DNA from 2 places in the Rhodococcus sp. PBTS 1 genome. Region 2 is predicted to be linked to the other one. Evidence: riboswitches for the same ligand, from Rfam matches in the RefSeq annotation. Region 2 holds a riboswitch; the other holds the start of a gene.

Region 1 (7,673 bases), 1.7 Mb from region 2:
CCTGCGGCCCGCGACGGCCCGCGGCCATCCCGAACTCCACGCGCTGGCCGGCCTTGAGCGAGTCCACACCCGCCGGCAGCGCGGACGCGCGGACGTAGACGTCCTCGCCCTCGTCCTGCGCGAGGAAGCCGAAGCCCTTGTCGACGTCGTACCACTTCACCTTGCCGGTCGGCACCGCTCTCACCCGTTCGTCTCGTCGTGTTCGACCGGTTGTGCTCGTCCGGTCGTGATCGTCCTGTCGTGTTCCGCACTGCTCGCCGACCGCAGTACGACTGCGGCGCAACGACAAAGCGCGCCTCACGCGCCGACCGGGGTCGGCGGGAAGACGCGACTGTGATCATGGTACTCCGGCCCCGACTAGGCTCTGCCGCGTGACCGCCTCGACCCGCACTCCCCCGTTGCTCCTCGCCGCGCTGATCAGCTTCGGCCTGGGTGTCCTCGCGATCGTGTCGATGTTCGTGATCATGCTGGTGTCCGACCTCTCGCCCGGCATCTGGCTCTACCTCGCCGCGATGCTGTGCCCCCTGGGGCTGCTGCTCGGACTGGTGCACGCGCTGCGTTCCGGTCGTCGCGCTCGGTAACCCGCCCGCCGACCCGCCCGCCGACCCGCCCGCCGACCGGCCCGCCGACCCGCCCGCCGCGCGGCATACTGGACCGATGCGGCTGCTGCTCAACATCGTCTGGCTGATCTTCGGTGGGCTGTGGTTGGCCCTCGGCTACTTCCTGGCCGGCATCGTCTGCTGCATCCTGATCGTCACCATCCCCTTCGGACTGGCGGCGTTCCGCATCGGCGCGTACGCCCTCTGGCCGTTCGGCCGCACGGTGGTCGACCGCCCCACCGCCGGGGTCGCGTCGCTGATCGGCAACGTCGTCTGGATCGTCGTCGCCGGGATTTGGCTCGCGATCGGGCACGTGATCACGGCCGTCGCGATGGCGATCACCATCATCGGGATCCCGCTGGCGCTGGCGAACCTCAAGATGATCCCGGTGTCGCTCATGCCGCTGGGCAAGGACATCGTGAACACCGACGCGTACGGGCCCGGCGCGGTGCGGCCCGGACCGTCCTACGCGAAGGGTCGCGTCGGGTAGAAGAGCCGGTCTCCCGCGCCCGTCGCGCTGCGCGAAAAACCCGCACGTACGGTCTAGAGTGCTGTGCGTGATACCGAAGTCCTCGCCGATCCGTACCTTCGAATCACATCGAGTCTTCGTCGCCGCGACGATCGTCGGCGCGGTCGTGGCGGTGATCGCGCACGATCGACTGATCCCGTTCGACGTCCCCAAGTTCGGGCTCTTCCGCTTCGGTATCGACGCCCTGGTCTACCGCGCCGGCGGCGCGACCGTGTGGACGTCGGCGCCGCTCTACGCGCACGACCTGGTCGGCGAACTGCCGTTCACCTATCCCCCGTTCGCGGCCGTCGTCTTCGCCCCGCTGGGCCTGGTGTCCGAGGCCACCACACACCTGATCTTCTGGCTCGGCAACCTCGTGCTGATCTACCTGATCGTGCGGTTCTGCTGGCTGCACCTGGGGTTCCGCGACGACCGCAGCCTGCACGTGGTCTCCGCGGCGCTGACGGTGATCGTCACCTGGCTCGAGCCGGTGCGCATGACGATCTGGCTGGGACAGATCAATCTGGCTCTGCTCGCCCTCGTCCTCTTCGACCTCGGCCGGGGCGAGCGCAGCCGGCTCCGCGGCATCGGCGTCGGCATCGCCACCGGGATCAAGATGACGCCGGGGTTGTTCCTGATCCACCTGGGTCTGACCCGGCAATGGGGCGCGCTCGTCACCGCGGTGGTCACCGCGGCCGCCACCGTCGTCGTCGGCTTCGTCGTCCTGTTCTCCGACGCCGCGACGTACTGGTTCGGCGCGATCTCGGATTCCTCCCGGATCGGAGACATCACCTCGGGAGCCAATCAGTCGCTGCGGGCGTCGGTGCCGCGATGGTTCGGCGTGGCCGACTCGAACACGGTGGCGTGGATCCTCGTGGCGGCCGTCGTCGCGATCGCCGGACTGCTGGTCGCGGCCGCCGCCCACCGCCGGGGCCTGCCACTGCTCGGCCTGATCGTCTGCGGCCTGACGGCGCCGCTGATCTCCCCGTTCTCCTGGGGCCACCACTGGGTGTGGCTGCTCCCGCTGTTCCTCGTCTGCGTGGACGTGGCCCTGCGCTCCTCGTCGCCGCTCGCGTGGTTGCTTCCGGCGGTCGCCGCCCTGCCACAGATCGCGTGGTTCTGGGTAGCCCCCGGTGACGTCTACGCCATCGGGACGTTCATGCTGCCGCCGTCGTCACGTCTGGAGGGCGTCGCCTTCCAGACGGTCTACCCCACCACCGGGGTCCTGGTGATCATGGTGGTCGCTCTCGTCCTTCGCTTCTGTGACTTCCCTCACATCACGAGTCGGTCACGGAGCGATGACGAGACGGGTGTCGACGCCCTCACGGGCTCTCATCTGCACGAACCCGTACCCACTCCTCACAACGCCCGCGCGACGCGCCGACCAGCGGACGTTATGGAACGGTGACATCACTGCCCGTTTCGTAATAGTGTCCCCTTCGGCCGGAACACACGGCCACGTTCGACCCGCCGCGCTCAACCTCGTCCCGCGGGAATCGAACGGACATCACGGACCGAAGTCAGGGGCGAGGGCGGGGGACCCACCACGTCCTTCTTAGATGACCGGCCGACCGTCGCACCCCACCGGGAGCGGCGCGGCCTCGGGGTGAAGCCTCGCCCGTTCCAAGCCGGGAACGACGCGGGGCCGGGCTACCTCTCAGCCCGAATCCGACAGCTGACCTCGCAGGCGCGTGTGGAGAGGAAACAACGAACATGGGACGTCACCGCAAGCCGAGTACCGCAGGCAAGACCGTCGCCAAGGTCGCCGTCACCGGCGCCCTGGTCGGCACCGCCGGCGTTGCCTTCAGCGGCACCGCCACCGCGGCACCCGACTCCGACTGGGACCGGCTCGCACAGTGCGAGGCGGGCGGCAACTGGGGCATCAATACCGGCAACGGTTTTCAGGGCGGACTGCAGTTCTCGCCCAGCACCTGGACCGGACACGGCGGCGGCGAATTCGCTGCCACCGCCAACCAGGCCTCGCGCGAAGAGCAGATCGTGGTGGCCGAGCGCGTGCTCGAGTCGCAGGGCTGGGGCGCCTGGCCCTCCTGCTCCGCCAAGCTCGGCCTGTCGAGCGCCCCCACCCAGCGTGACGCACCGGCCCAGACGGCGCCCGTGCCCGCGCCGGCTCCCGCCCTCCCGGACCTGACCAGCGTCCCCTCCACCGAGCAGGCGCTGCAGGGACTGACCGACCTCGTCCGGACCGTCACCGACGATCCCGCCGTCGTCGAGTTCGTGCGCTCCGCCGTCGCCGACCCCCAGGTGTCGGCGTTCATCGAGGCGAACCAGAACCTGCTGCCGCGCTGATCTCCCGCGACACGACGACGAAGGCCCCGCACCGATCGGTGCGGGGCCTTCGTCGTGCCGACTGCTCGGCGGGCTGCGCGTTCGTGCCGACTGCTCGTCGGGCTGCGGATCAGCGGTTGATGACGGTGTGCGGGTGCGCGTAGGGCAGGGACTCGGGCGGCAGCGGGAACTCGATCTCCTCGCCGTAGGGAGAGAGATTGCCCGCCCGGGCCGAGGTCAGTTCCGTCACCGCGTGGTCGTCGTCGCCGTTGCCCTGCGGCCAGCCCGGATCGACGTAGCGCTTCTTCTCGTTCTTCGCCATACCTCATTCTGGCATCGACCGGTCCCGGCGTGGGTAACGACCCGGTCACTCCCGGACCGGGGAGTCCCGGCCCCGGCCGGGCATGTCGCACCCACGTTCTACGCTCGATCACGATGAGCACCGATCCGGGCGAGACGCCCCCGCTCGCGGACTGGCTGGCCGCGCGCAGCGACGAGGAGCTGGGCGAGCTGCTGCGCCTGCGTCCCGACCTCAGCGTTCCGCCCCCGGCGACGTTCGACATCCTCGCCGTGCGCGCGGAACAGCGCGCGTCGGTGCTGCGCGCGGTCGAGGACCTCGACACCCCCACCCTGACGGTGCTCGAACTGCTGCTCTTCGAGCAGGGCGACACCGCCGCCGTCCCGCGGAAGCGCCTCGACGCGCTCGTGAACAAGCAGGCCACCAAGAAGGCCGTCGACGCCGCGCTGGCCACCCTGCGGTCGCTCGCGTTGGTGCGCGGGACGACGGACCTGCGGACCGTGTCCGCGGCCCGGGACGCACTGCCGTGGCGCGTCGGTCGTTTCGTGACCGCCGATCGCGGCCTCACCGAGGAGTCCGTCGCCGCGGCGCTCGAGCAGATCGACGACCGCCGGCGTGAGCTGCTCACCACCCTCTCGCGGTCGAGCAACCTCGGTCGCACCCGCGACGCCGCACCGGGCACCCCGTCGGACCGTCCCGTCCAGCAGTTGCTCGCGGCCGGGCTGCTCGGTCGCGTCGACCACGAGACGGTCGAGCTCCCCCAGCAGGTGAGCCAGGTGCTGCGCGGCGAGCCGGTCTCCGACCCGACCAGGCTCACCCCACCGCCCGCCGAGCGCGAGATCCAGAACCCGCGGGACGTCGACGCGGCTGCCGCGGGCGAGGCGCTGGAGTTGCTGCGGCTGTGCGAGAACGTGCTGGCGGCGCTCGGCAGCACGCCCGCTCCCGCACTGAAGGCGGGCGGGCTCGGAGTGCGCGAGCTCCGCCGGATCGCCAAGACCTGCGACCTCGACGAGACGCAGGCCGCGTTCCTCGTCGAGCTCCTCGCCGCGGCGGGCCTGCTCGCCTCCGGCGCCCCGGACCCGTCGCCGCCGTCCGACACCGACGATCACTGGGCGCCCACGTCCGCCGCCGACGCCTGGCTCGCCTCCCCGCCCGCGGTGCGGTGGGCGGCGCTGGCCGGTGCCTGGCTCGACCTGCCGCGGCTCCCGTGGTCGGTCGGCATGCGCGACGCCAACGACAAGCCGATCGCCGCGCTGTCCGACGAGGCCCGGTCCGTCGCCGCGCCCCGTGACCGCCGCGTCGTCCTCGGCGTCCTCGCCGACCTCGACGCCGGCGTCACCGTCGGCCGGGACGACGTGGTCCGCATCGCCACGTGGCGACGGCCGCGTCTGGCCGGCCGGCTCACCCGGCACGCGGTCTCCCGCTACCTCGACGAGGCCGGGGGTCTGGGCATCCTCGGCCGCGGAGCGGTGTCGACGCCCGGACGCGCTCTGCTCGCCGACACCGACCGCGACGCGGCCGCGGCCGCGATGGCGGACGCCCTCCCCGATCCCATCGACCACGTCCTGGTCCAGGCCGACCTCACGGTCGTCGCGCCCGGCCCGTTGACGCCCGAGTTGGCCCACACCATGGCCACCGTGGCGGACATCGAATCGGCCGGCGCCGCCACGATGTACCGGGTCGACGAGAACACGTTGCGCCGGGCGCTGGACGCCGGCATGTCCGCCGCCCAGCTGCACGGGTTCTTCGGCGCACGGTCCCGGACGCCCGTCCCGCAGGCTCTGACCTACCTGATCGACGACGTCGCCCGCCGGCACGGCCGCCTGCGCGTCGGCATCGCGTCGTCGTTCGTCCGGTGCGAGGATCCGGCGCTGCTCGCCGAGGTCCTCGCCTCGCCGGCCGCCGAGGCGCTCGCGCTGCGCGCGCTCGCTCCCACCGTGGCGGTGTCGCAGGCCCCGCTCGGCGACGTGCTCGAGGCCCTGCGCAGCGGGGGTTTCGCGCCCGCGGGCGAGGATTCGTCGGGCACCATCGTCGATCTGCGTCCCCGCGGCGCCCGGGTCCCCGTGCGCCGGAACCGGTCCGCGTATCGCACTCCGGTGGTGCCCACCGCGGACCAACGGGGACGGTTGGTCGCCGAGATGCGGGCCGGCACCAAGGCCGCCACCGCCCGGCGCACCGAGGGCGTCCGAGCCGACGGCACGCGGGCGAGCGGCGCGGCCACCATCTCCCTGCTCCAGCGCGCCGCGATCGCGCGGGCCGCGGTGACCATCGGGTACGTCGACGCCGCCGGGGTGTCGAGCCAACGCGTCGTGGCCCCGGTCAGCGTCGGCGGGGGTCGGCTCGACGCCTGGGACGAGGACGCTGGGACCATGCGGCAGTTCACCCTGCACCGCATCACCTCGGTCGATCTCGTCGATCGGTGATCGGTCACACGGTCGTCGTCCGTCCGTGAACGGGCACAATGGAGTGGTTGCGCTGCGACCGGACCCGGTCGCGCGTGTGAGGAGAGTGAATCAGTGACCGACGGACCACTCATCGTCCAGTCCGACAAGACGCTCCTGCTCGAGGTGGATCACGAGCTCGCCCCGCAGGCCCGCGCCGCCATCGCCCCGTTCGCCGAACTCGAGCGTGCGCCCGAGCACGTCCACACCTACCGCGTCACCCCGCTCGCGCTGTGGAACGCGCGCGCCGCCGGGCACGACGCCGAGCAGGTGGTCGACGCCCTGGTCACGTACTCGCGGTACGCCGTGCCGCAGCCGCTGCTGGTCGACGTCGTCGACACCATGGCGCGCTACGGCCGCCTGCAGCTCGTGAAGTCGCCCGTCCACGGCCTCTGCCTGGTGAGCCTCGACCGCGCCGTGCTCGAGGAGATCCTGCGCCACAAGAAGATCGCCCCGATGCTCGGCGGACGCGTCGACGAGGACACCGTGCTGGTGCATCCGAGCGAGCGGGGCCGCCTCAAGCAGATGCTGCTCAAGGTGGGCTGGCCCGCCGAGGACCTCGCGGGGTACGTCGACGGCGAGGCCCACCCGATCGACCTCGACTTCACCGGCGGTCACTGGGAACTGCGCGACTACCAGCAGATGGCCACGGACTCCTTCTGGGCCGGCGGATCCGGCGTGGTGGTCCTGCCCTGCGGCGCCGGCAAGACCATGGTCGGTGCGGCCGCGATGGCGAAGGCACAGGCCACGACGCTCATCCTCGTCACCAACACGGTGGCGGGCCGGCAGTGGAAGCGCGAACTGATCGCGCGAACCTCGCTCACCGAGGACGAGATCGGCGAGTACTCGGGCGAGCGCAAGGAGATTCGCCCGGTCACCATCGCGACCTACCAGGTGATCACGCGCCGCACCAAGGGTGAGTACAAGCACCTCGAGCTGTTCGATTCGCGCGACTGGGGCCTGGTGATCTACGACGAGGTGCACCTGCTCCCCGCGCCCGTCTTCCGGATGACGGCCGACCTGCAGTCCCGCCGTCGGCTCGGTCTCACCGCCACGCTGGTCCGCGAGGACGGCCGCGAGGGCGACGTGTTCTCGCTGATCGGGCCGAAGCGGTACGACGCACCGTGGAAGGACATCGAGGCGCAGGGCTGGATCGCGCCCGCGGACTGCATCGAGGTGCGGGTGACGCTCACCGACGCCGAGCGGATGGCGTACGCCGTGGCGGAACCGGAGGAGCGGTACAAGCTCTGCTCCACCGCGCACACCAAGATCGCCGTGGTGAAGTCCATCCTGGACAGGCACCAGGACTCGCCGACGCTGGTGATCGGCGCGTACCTCGACCAGCTCGACGAGCTCGGCGCGGCCCTCGACGCCCCCGTCATCCAGGGATCGACCAAGAACAAGGAGCGCGAGGTGCTGTTCGACGCGTTCCGACGCGGAGAGATCAGTCGACTCGTGGTGAGCAAGGTGGCCAACTTCTCCATCGACCTGCCCGAGGCCTCGGTGGCCGTGCAGGTGTCGGGGACGTTCGGATCCCGCCA
Region 2 (7,673 bases):
CGTGGCACGTCACGCAGGACGTGTCGTAGATCTGCTGGCCCTTGCGGACCATGGCGGCGGTGTCCTCCTGCGCGGTCGCGACCTGTGCGCTGGGGGTCAGGGCAGCGGCCAGGAAGCCGGCACCCACGAGACCCATGAACAGCGCCATGGCACCGCTGACCCGACGACGGGTGCGTCGCCGACGACGCGCCTTGACCGCCGCGGCGGTGTCGGCGGCACCGTCGGTCCCGGTGACGTCGTCACCGGAGGTGGAGGGGGGTGAGGAGCTCATCTGTATCCCTTGTCGTGTCGGGACGGCTTGTCGGACGAGACCGATGAGGCTGTCATCGGAAGATTCGATGCGCGGTCGGCTAGCGGATGAAGTAGATCGTGGCGAACAGAGCAATCCAGACGATGTCGACGAAGTGCCAGTAGTACGACACGACGATGGCCGCGGTGGCCTGTGCGGGCGTGAACTTGGAGACGAGCGTGCGCGCGATCAGGAAGACGAAAGCGATCAGACCGCCGATGACGTGCAGGCCGTGGAAGCCGGTGGTGATGTAGAAGACCGAGCCGTAGACGCTGCTCGAGATCGACGTGCCCTCGTGCACCAGGTGGTAGTACTCGTAGCCCTGTCCGAGGACGAAGAACGCGCCCATAGCGAGGGTGATCGCATACCACCGGCGAAGGCCGAAGACGTCGCCGCGCTCCGCCGCGAACACGCCGAGCTGGCAGGTGAACGACGAGGCGATCAGCACGGCCGTCACGGGCACGGCGAGCGCGAGGTTGAGTTCGGTGGGCTCCGGCGGCCACTGGCCCTCCGGCGCCTGCGCGCGCGCGACGAAGTACATCGCGAAGAGACCGGCGAAGAACATCAGCTCGCTGGACAGCCACACGATGGTGCCCACGCTGACCATGTTCGGCCGGTTCAGCGAGTGGACACGCTGGGTGATGGCTGTTCCCGAAGTACCTACTGCGCTCGTCACGTTCGCAAGTATGACTCGTCGTAGTACGGATGGCATAGCCGGGTGTGCGGACGGCGGGTCGGTCGTCGTTCGCGCGCGCGTACCAAACGGACGCGAGACTGCCGGTCTCGAGCCCCGGTACTGGACTTTCAGTCCAGTAGGCGGTGTCGGCCCCGGTGGACGGGGGTGCGAAAAGTTTTTCGGCGGACGTGACGAACGAGACGGCCGACTCTCGATCGGTGGTCGAGAGTCGACGGGATTCGGCACCGCGGGAGGCGCCGTCTGGCAACCTCGGGTGATGACCGAGAAGCGATCCGGCCGGTGGTGGCGGCGTCTGTTCGGCGGTGGTGAGCCGGCGCCGTTGGACCCCACCCGTGCGGACCTGGTGGTCGTCGCGTCGTGCTTCGACGACGTCGAGGCGTGCTCGGTGACGCTCGACCGCGCCGCGTCCACACCGCCGGCCTGGCGTTCCGAGGAGCAGGCGGTCCTGCGGCACCATCTGCTGCTCCCGGGCGAGCACGTCGCGGATGCCGTCGCCGTGGCCGGGCAGGACGACTACGCCGAGGCGACGTCCGGCCCGCTCGCCGACACCCCGCCGGTCGCCCCCGGACCGGGCGAGGACCTGACCGTCCTGGTCCTGCAGCGCGTGCAGGTCCTCGACGCGCTGCACTGCTCGCAGGAACGGTCCCGGATGGCGGGGTTGGCGCAGCGTCGAGGCGGTCGGGTGCTCGGTTGGGACGCTCTCCAACCCGACCCGGCCGCGGCCGTGTCCTCGTGATCGGCGGACCAGGGATCCGGCGTTCGAGGTGGATCGACGCCCATTAGGCTCGCGCCCATGAACGCGCCGCACGTGCCGAGGACCTGGCCGGCCGTCCTGGGGGAACTGGCCTCGGGACACGACCTGACGGCGGACGACATGGTCTGGGCGATGGACGAGATCATGTCCGACAACGCCACCTCGGCGCAGATCGCGGCGTTCGGCGTGGCGCTGAAGATCAAGGGCCCGACTGCCGCGGAACTGGGTGGCCTCGCGTCGTCGATGTTGGTCCACGCGCGCCGCGTCCCGATCGATGACGACGTGGTCGACATCGTGGGCACGGGCGGCGACCGCTCGAACACGGTGAACATCTCGACGATGGCGTCCGTGGTGGTCGCCGCGGCCGGTGTTCGCGTGGTCAAGCACGGCAACCGGGCGGCGTCGTCGAAGAGCGGCGGAGCCGACGTGCTCGAGGCGCTGGGCGTGCGCATCGACCAGGGGCCGGAGCGCGTCGCCGACAGCGTGCGCGCGCTGGGTATCGGGTTCTGTTTCGCGCCGGTGTTCCACCCCGCGCTGCGTTACACCTCGGCGGCCCGCAAGGAGATCGGCATCCCGACGGTGTTCAACGTGCTCGGGCCGCTGACCAACCCGGCAGCCCCGCGCGCCGGACTGGTGGGTTGTGCGTTTCCCGATCTGATGGACACCGTCGCGGGGGTGTTCGCGACGCGCGGGAACTCGGTGCTGGTGGTGCGCGGGGACGACGGGCTCGACGAGATCACCACGTCGACCACGACGACGGTGCGCATCGTGGGAGGCGGCGAGATCCGGACCGAGATCCTGGATCCGCGGGATCTCGGGGTGACGCGGGTGTCGCTGGAGGAGCTGCGAGGCGGCGACGCCGACACCAACGCGGCGGTGGCCCGACGGGTGTTCGCCGGCGAGAGCGGCCCGGTACGTGACGCCGTGGTACTGAACGCGGCGGGCGCCATCGCGGCTCATCGCGGCGTCGAGGGCCCGCTGGTGGACGCCCTCGCGGAGGCGACGACCGCCGCGAGAGAGGCACTGGACTCCGGGGCGGCGGCGGCGCTGCTGGAGCGCTGGGCCGCCTTCACCGCGTCCTGAGAGGCGCGACCGATCCGGACCTACTCGCCGATCGAGAACCCGGCGTCGACGTCGGCGCTGGAGTACGACTTGAAGGCGATGTGCGTGTCGGTGCGCACGACACCGGCGATGCGGTTGATGCGTTCGGTGACGACGTCGGCGATCTCGTCGTGCGACCGAACCCTGACCACGGCGATCAGATCGACGTCGCCGGCGCAGGAGTAGACCTCCGTGACTCCCGCGACGTCCGCCACCGCGCGGGCGGTCTCCGGGATGGTGTGGACCTCGGAATGGATCAGAACGATGGCGGTGATCATGGCGCCAGCCTAGTTCGCCTGCGTACTCGCGTACGGCCGTCTCCGCGCTCACGCCCACGCCATCGTCCGTTCCCGCTCGCGGCGTCCCACGTCCCGCACGGTGGCGACCCAGGGGGCCCACCGACCGGCTCCGCCGACGGGCTCGGACCACCGGTCGGTGACGTCGACGATGCGGACGCCGCCCGAGTCCAGCCACCGGGCGAGGAGTGCCACTTCCTCGGGGGTGGTGCCGCGCAGGGGAGTGTCGTCGGGAATCACGGTCTCCGCCCCGGCGATCAGGGCCTCCACCACCGGCATCGGGGCCACGCCACGTCGTGACACGCCCGCTGCGGCGAGCCGGCCGTGCCGGACCACCACGAACTCCCATCCGCCGTCCTCGGCGCGCCGTGCTGCCACGAGTTGCCCGACGGCGGCGAGCGCGCCGAGGCGCTGCACCGTCCGCAGGGCCGTCAGCAACGCTGCCGTGCGATCGCGCAGGCGGGCGGCGGTCTCGAAGAGAAGGTCCTCGGACAGGGCGTCGATGCGGGCGACGGCCTCCTCGACCACCGCGACGTCCGCGCCGTCGGCGAAGCGGCGGAACGCGTCGGCGAGGGGTGCGTACTCGGCGGCGGTGGCGGGTTCCCCGGCCGCGGTGCACCCGCCGACCGCCTCCGGTTCGCAGTGATGGACGTCGGCGGCGCGGATGCGACGGGTACACGAGCGGAGGCGGAGGTGCTCGGCGATCAGTCCGGCGCTCTCGACGGCGGTGGTGCGCTGGGCGAACGGGCCGATCGCCCCGGCGGCGGGGGTACGCACCACCGACAGCCGCGGGAACGACTCGCGGGTGAGCGCGACCCACCATCCCTTGCGCGGGTACTTCGACCGCCGGTTGTAGGGCGGCGTGTGGGCGCTGATGAGACGCAACTCGTGCACCCCCGCTTCCACGGCGTGGCTGCACTCGACGTGGTCCACCCGCGTGGCCAGCGCGATCATCTCCTTCATCCGCCCCCGCGTCTCGGAGCCGGTGAAGTAGGTCCGCACCCGACGATGGAGGTTCTTCGACGTGCCGACGTACAGCACCTCGTCCGACGGGCCCCGGAACAGGTACACCCCCGGTGCGTGCGGGAGTCCTGCGGCGAGCGTCCGCTTGGCGCGGTGCGCCGCGGTGACCGTGGGGAGATAGTCGACGAGTTCGGCGTAGCTGTGCACCCCCTGGTTGCCCACCCGTTCGATGAGGCCGTGCAGGACGTCGACGGTGGCGCGAGCGTCGTCCAGCGCCCGGTGCGTGGGCCGGGTGGACGAGGTGAACAGGGTGGCCAGCGAGGACAGCTTGACCGACGGGGCCTCGTCACGGGTGAGGACCCGCCGGGCCAGCTGCACCGTGCAGAGCACCTGGAACCGTGGCCAGGCGAGATCCATGCGCACGGCGGCAGCGCGCAGGAAGCCGGTGTCGAACCGCGCGTTGTGGGCGACCAGCACGCAGCCGCGCGAGAACTCCAGGAACGCCGGGAGGACCCGCTCGATGCGCGGGGCGTCGACGAGCATCGCCGAGGTGATTCCGGTGAGCTGCACGATGGCGGGCGGGATGCTGCGGCCGGGATCGACGAGGGTGGCCATCTCGCCCAACACGCGACCGCCCCGGATCTTCACGGCGCCGATCTCGGTGATGGCGTCCTCGCCGGGACGACCCCCGGTGGTCTCGAGGTCGACCACGACGAACGTGGTGTCCCGCAGCGGCGTGTCCAGCTCGTCGAACGCGAGCTGGCCGTCGGCGGCGACCGCGCCGTCCGGTCTCGTTCTTCCCACGCCGCGCACCGTAGAACGGGCCACCGACAACGACCCTCGCGCCGCGATCGTGTCGGTGGGCGGGGTTAGCGTCCGCCTCGTCGGTCACGGAGCCGTTGTGACACCACCCGGACGGCCCACCATCACGATGAGACGGAGATCACATGATTGTCGATTGCGGCGACTGCTCGGTGCGCGGAGACGCGTGCTCGGACTGCGTGGTGTCGGTGCTCCTGGGGGTGCCCGCGGTGCCATCGGTGCCGGACGTCGCGCCCGTCGGGGGGCTCGCCCACGCTCGCCGATTGCGGCTCGAGCAGGACGAACAGGAGGCGATGCGGGTGCTCGCCGACGGGGGCCTGATCCCTCGTCTGCGTTTGGTCCGCGGGGGTGGAACCGGGACGACGGGCAGGGCCGCAGGTGGGTCGGGGCACGGGTCCGAGCACGTCGCCGGGTAGGCGCCGACCGTGATCGAATTGCGACACGTCACGAGCCGACTCGACATCGCGGAGACGGTTTCGTAATCTTTCCGAGACATTGCGGAGTCGAGCAGATCCACCCGCGGACTGCGTCGCAATGTCACCGCTCAATCGGACGCCTCTTCCGGGCGTCCGAGCCGGGAACCCACCGTTACACCGGGGTGAATCCCGACGCGACGCGACAGCGTCACGCCGGGTAGGGCTGATCTTCCCAGCCCGAACCCGTCAGCTAACTCGGTCGGCGGATGACAGGAAGAAACGGAGTACCTCTTTCTCGTGGCGAAACACCGCAAGCCCAGCACTGCCACGCGGCCCGTCCGCAACGTGCTCGTCGCCGGCGCCCTCACGGCCGGCGCCATCGCAGTCCCCGCTGCCCCCGCCTTCGCAGCGCCCGTCGAGATCCCCGGCATCGGCACCGTCGAGGTTCCGGACCAGATCCTGAGCCAGCTGCCCCCGCTGCCGCAGGCTCCCGCGCTGCCCCAGATTCCCTCTCCCGTCGCGCCGGCTCCCATCCTGAGCGCCGGAGCCCAGGCCGCACAGGCCGCGGAGAGCAAGGTCGGTGCTCCCTACGTGTGGGGTGCTGCCGGCCCCAACGCCTTCGACTGCTCCGGCCTCGTGAAGTGGGCCTACCAGCAGGCCGGTATCGAGCTGCCCCGTACCAGCTACGACCAGGCCGCCGCCGGAACCCCCGTGTCCCAGAACGCGCTGCAGCCGGGCGACGTCATCTCCTTCTACGGCGGCTCGCACTCGGGCATCTACGTGGGCAACGGCAACGTCGTCCACGCGTCGACCGAGAGCCAGCCCGTCAAGGTCGTGCCGCTGTCGTCGATGCCGTACGACGGCGCCCGTCGCTACGCCTGATCGCTCGACCCACGAGACGATCGACGAAAACCGAGCCGACCACCGGTTCGGTTTTCGTCGTTTCTCACGACGTCGAGCCCGATTCCTGCCAGGTTTCCGGAAGCCGGGACGGGAACTCCGCGGCGTCGTAACCTGCTCGTGATCGACCCGGGCGCCCCCGGCGTCCCGTCGATCGACACCCCTCGGCAGCCGGATGTCCGGCACTCGACGAAGGAGTAGCTCCGCCCGTGTCGTCTCCGGCCCCGTTCCGTCGCACCGTCGGTGGTCTCGCAGTCGCCGTGGCCATGGCCGCCGCCGTGGCCGTGGCTCCGGCCGCGTCCGATCTCACCGCTGCCCCGGCCGCGGCAGACCCCGTACCCGGTACGTCGGCCTCCGAGGCCATGGCCCGACTGGCGGACCTGTCCCACCAGTCGGAGCTGACCACCGAGGCGATGCACAACGCGCAGATCGAGCTCGACGCGAAGACCGCCGCCCAGCGCGAGGCCGAGGACCGGCTGGCGGCCGACCGCGCCGCCGCCGACGCCGCCCGCGCGAGGCTCGACACCCTGCGCCCGGACGTCGACAAGATCGCCCGCGCGAATTACCAGGGCGCACGCACCAACCGCCTGTTCGCGGTGATGATCAGTGATTCTCCGCAACAACTTCTCGACCAGATGGCGGCCCTCGACGTCATTTCCAAGGACACGGCCGCCGTGGTCGACGGGTTCCGCGCGACCTCCGACGCCGCGGCCGCCGCCGCGCAGGCCTCGGCCCGGTCCGCCGAGGACGCCCGCGCCGCCACCGAGCAGGCCAAGGCGGTCAGCGACGATCTGCAGAGCAAGCAGAGCACGTTGCAGACGGAGATCGCGGATGTCGTCGCCGCGTTCGGAGCCCTCTCGGCCGACGAGAAGGCCCAGCTCGCCGGGTCGGCGTTCCCGCCCGGGTTCGACCCCTCGGTCATCCTGAACTCCTTGACGCCCGGATCGCAGGCGGGGGCGCTGCAGGCGGCACTCACGCAGATCGGCAAGCCCTACGTGTGGGGCGCCACCGGGCCGGACGGATACGACTGCTCCGGGCTTGTCGTCTGGGCGTACAAGCAGGTCGGCAAGACGCTGCCGCGGTCCAGTCAGGCGCAGGCGGCCGGCGGAACCCCGGTGAGCAAGGAGGACCTGCAGCCGGGCGACCTGGTGCTCTTCTATCCGGGCGCCACGCACGTCGGGCTCTACGCCGGTAACGGAAACGTGTTGCACGCCAGCACCTTCGGCGTCCCCGTGCGGGTCGAGTCGATGGCGTCCTGGCCGTTCTACGGCGCCCGCCGATACTGACCGCGACGCGCGCTCTCGCCGCGCTGCTGATCCTGATGCTGCTCGGCGCGTGCGCCGAGCCCGCCGTCGAACCCGATCGCCCCGCGGCCGCGCCGAGCGCGGACGAGCGACGACGCACCGCGGTCGGCGACCTCCTCGATCGATGGGCC

Evidence for each region. Region 2 has a riboswitch for cyclic di-AMP ahead of A3Q40_RS05770 (C40 family peptidase). Riboswitches for the same ligand answer to the same signal wherever they lie in the genome.
Region 1: linked by a shared signal. The riboswitch ahead of A3Q40_RS13565 (transglycosylase family protein) and the one ahead of A3Q40_RS05770 (C40 family peptidase) in region 2 are both predicted to bind cyclic di-AMP.

The regions. Positions count from the first base shown of each region.
Region 1 covers NZ_CP015219.1:2,973,618-2,981,290, forward strand. Annotated here, with positions in the region: gene A3Q40_RS13545 (cold-shock protein) at 1-175, opposite strand, end outside; gene A3Q40_RS13550 (hypothetical protein) at 372-581, shown strand; gene A3Q40_RS13555 (YccF domain-containing protein) at 658-1,089, shown strand; gene A3Q40_RS13560 (glycosyltransferase 87 family protein) at 1,157-2,515, shown strand; cyclic di-AMP (ydaO/yuaA leader) riboswitch at 2,663-2,813, shown strand; gene A3Q40_RS13565 (transglycosylase family protein) at 2,821-3,414, shown strand; gene A3Q40_RS13570 (hypothetical protein) at 3,524-3,715, opposite strand; gene A3Q40_RS13575 (helicase-associated domain-containing protein) at 3,829-6,114, shown strand; gene A3Q40_RS13580 (DNA repair helicase XPB) at 6,208-7,673, shown strand, end outside.
Region 2 covers NZ_CP015219.1:1,276,058-1,283,730, forward strand. Annotated here, with positions in the region: gene qcrC (cytochrome bc1 complex diheme cytochrome c subunit) at 1-271, opposite strand, end outside; gene ctaE (aa3-type cytochrome oxidase subunit III) at 351-965, opposite strand; gene A3Q40_RS05745 (hypothetical protein) at 1,243-1,722, shown strand; gene trpD (anthranilate phosphoribosyltransferase) at 1,780-2,823, shown strand; gene A3Q40_RS05755 (Lrp/AsnC family transcriptional regulator) at 2,844-3,119, opposite strand; gene A3Q40_RS05760 (DEDD exonuclease domain-containing protein) at 3,168-4,904, opposite strand; gene A3Q40_RS05765 (hypothetical protein) at 5,048-5,338, shown strand; cyclic di-AMP (ydaO/yuaA leader) riboswitch at 5,454-5,618, shown strand; gene A3Q40_RS05770 (C40 family peptidase) at 5,636-6,220, shown strand; gene A3Q40_RS05775 (C40 family peptidase) at 6,505-7,524, shown strand; gene A3Q40_RS05780 (peptidase MA family metallohydrolase) at 7,560-7,673, shown strand, end outside.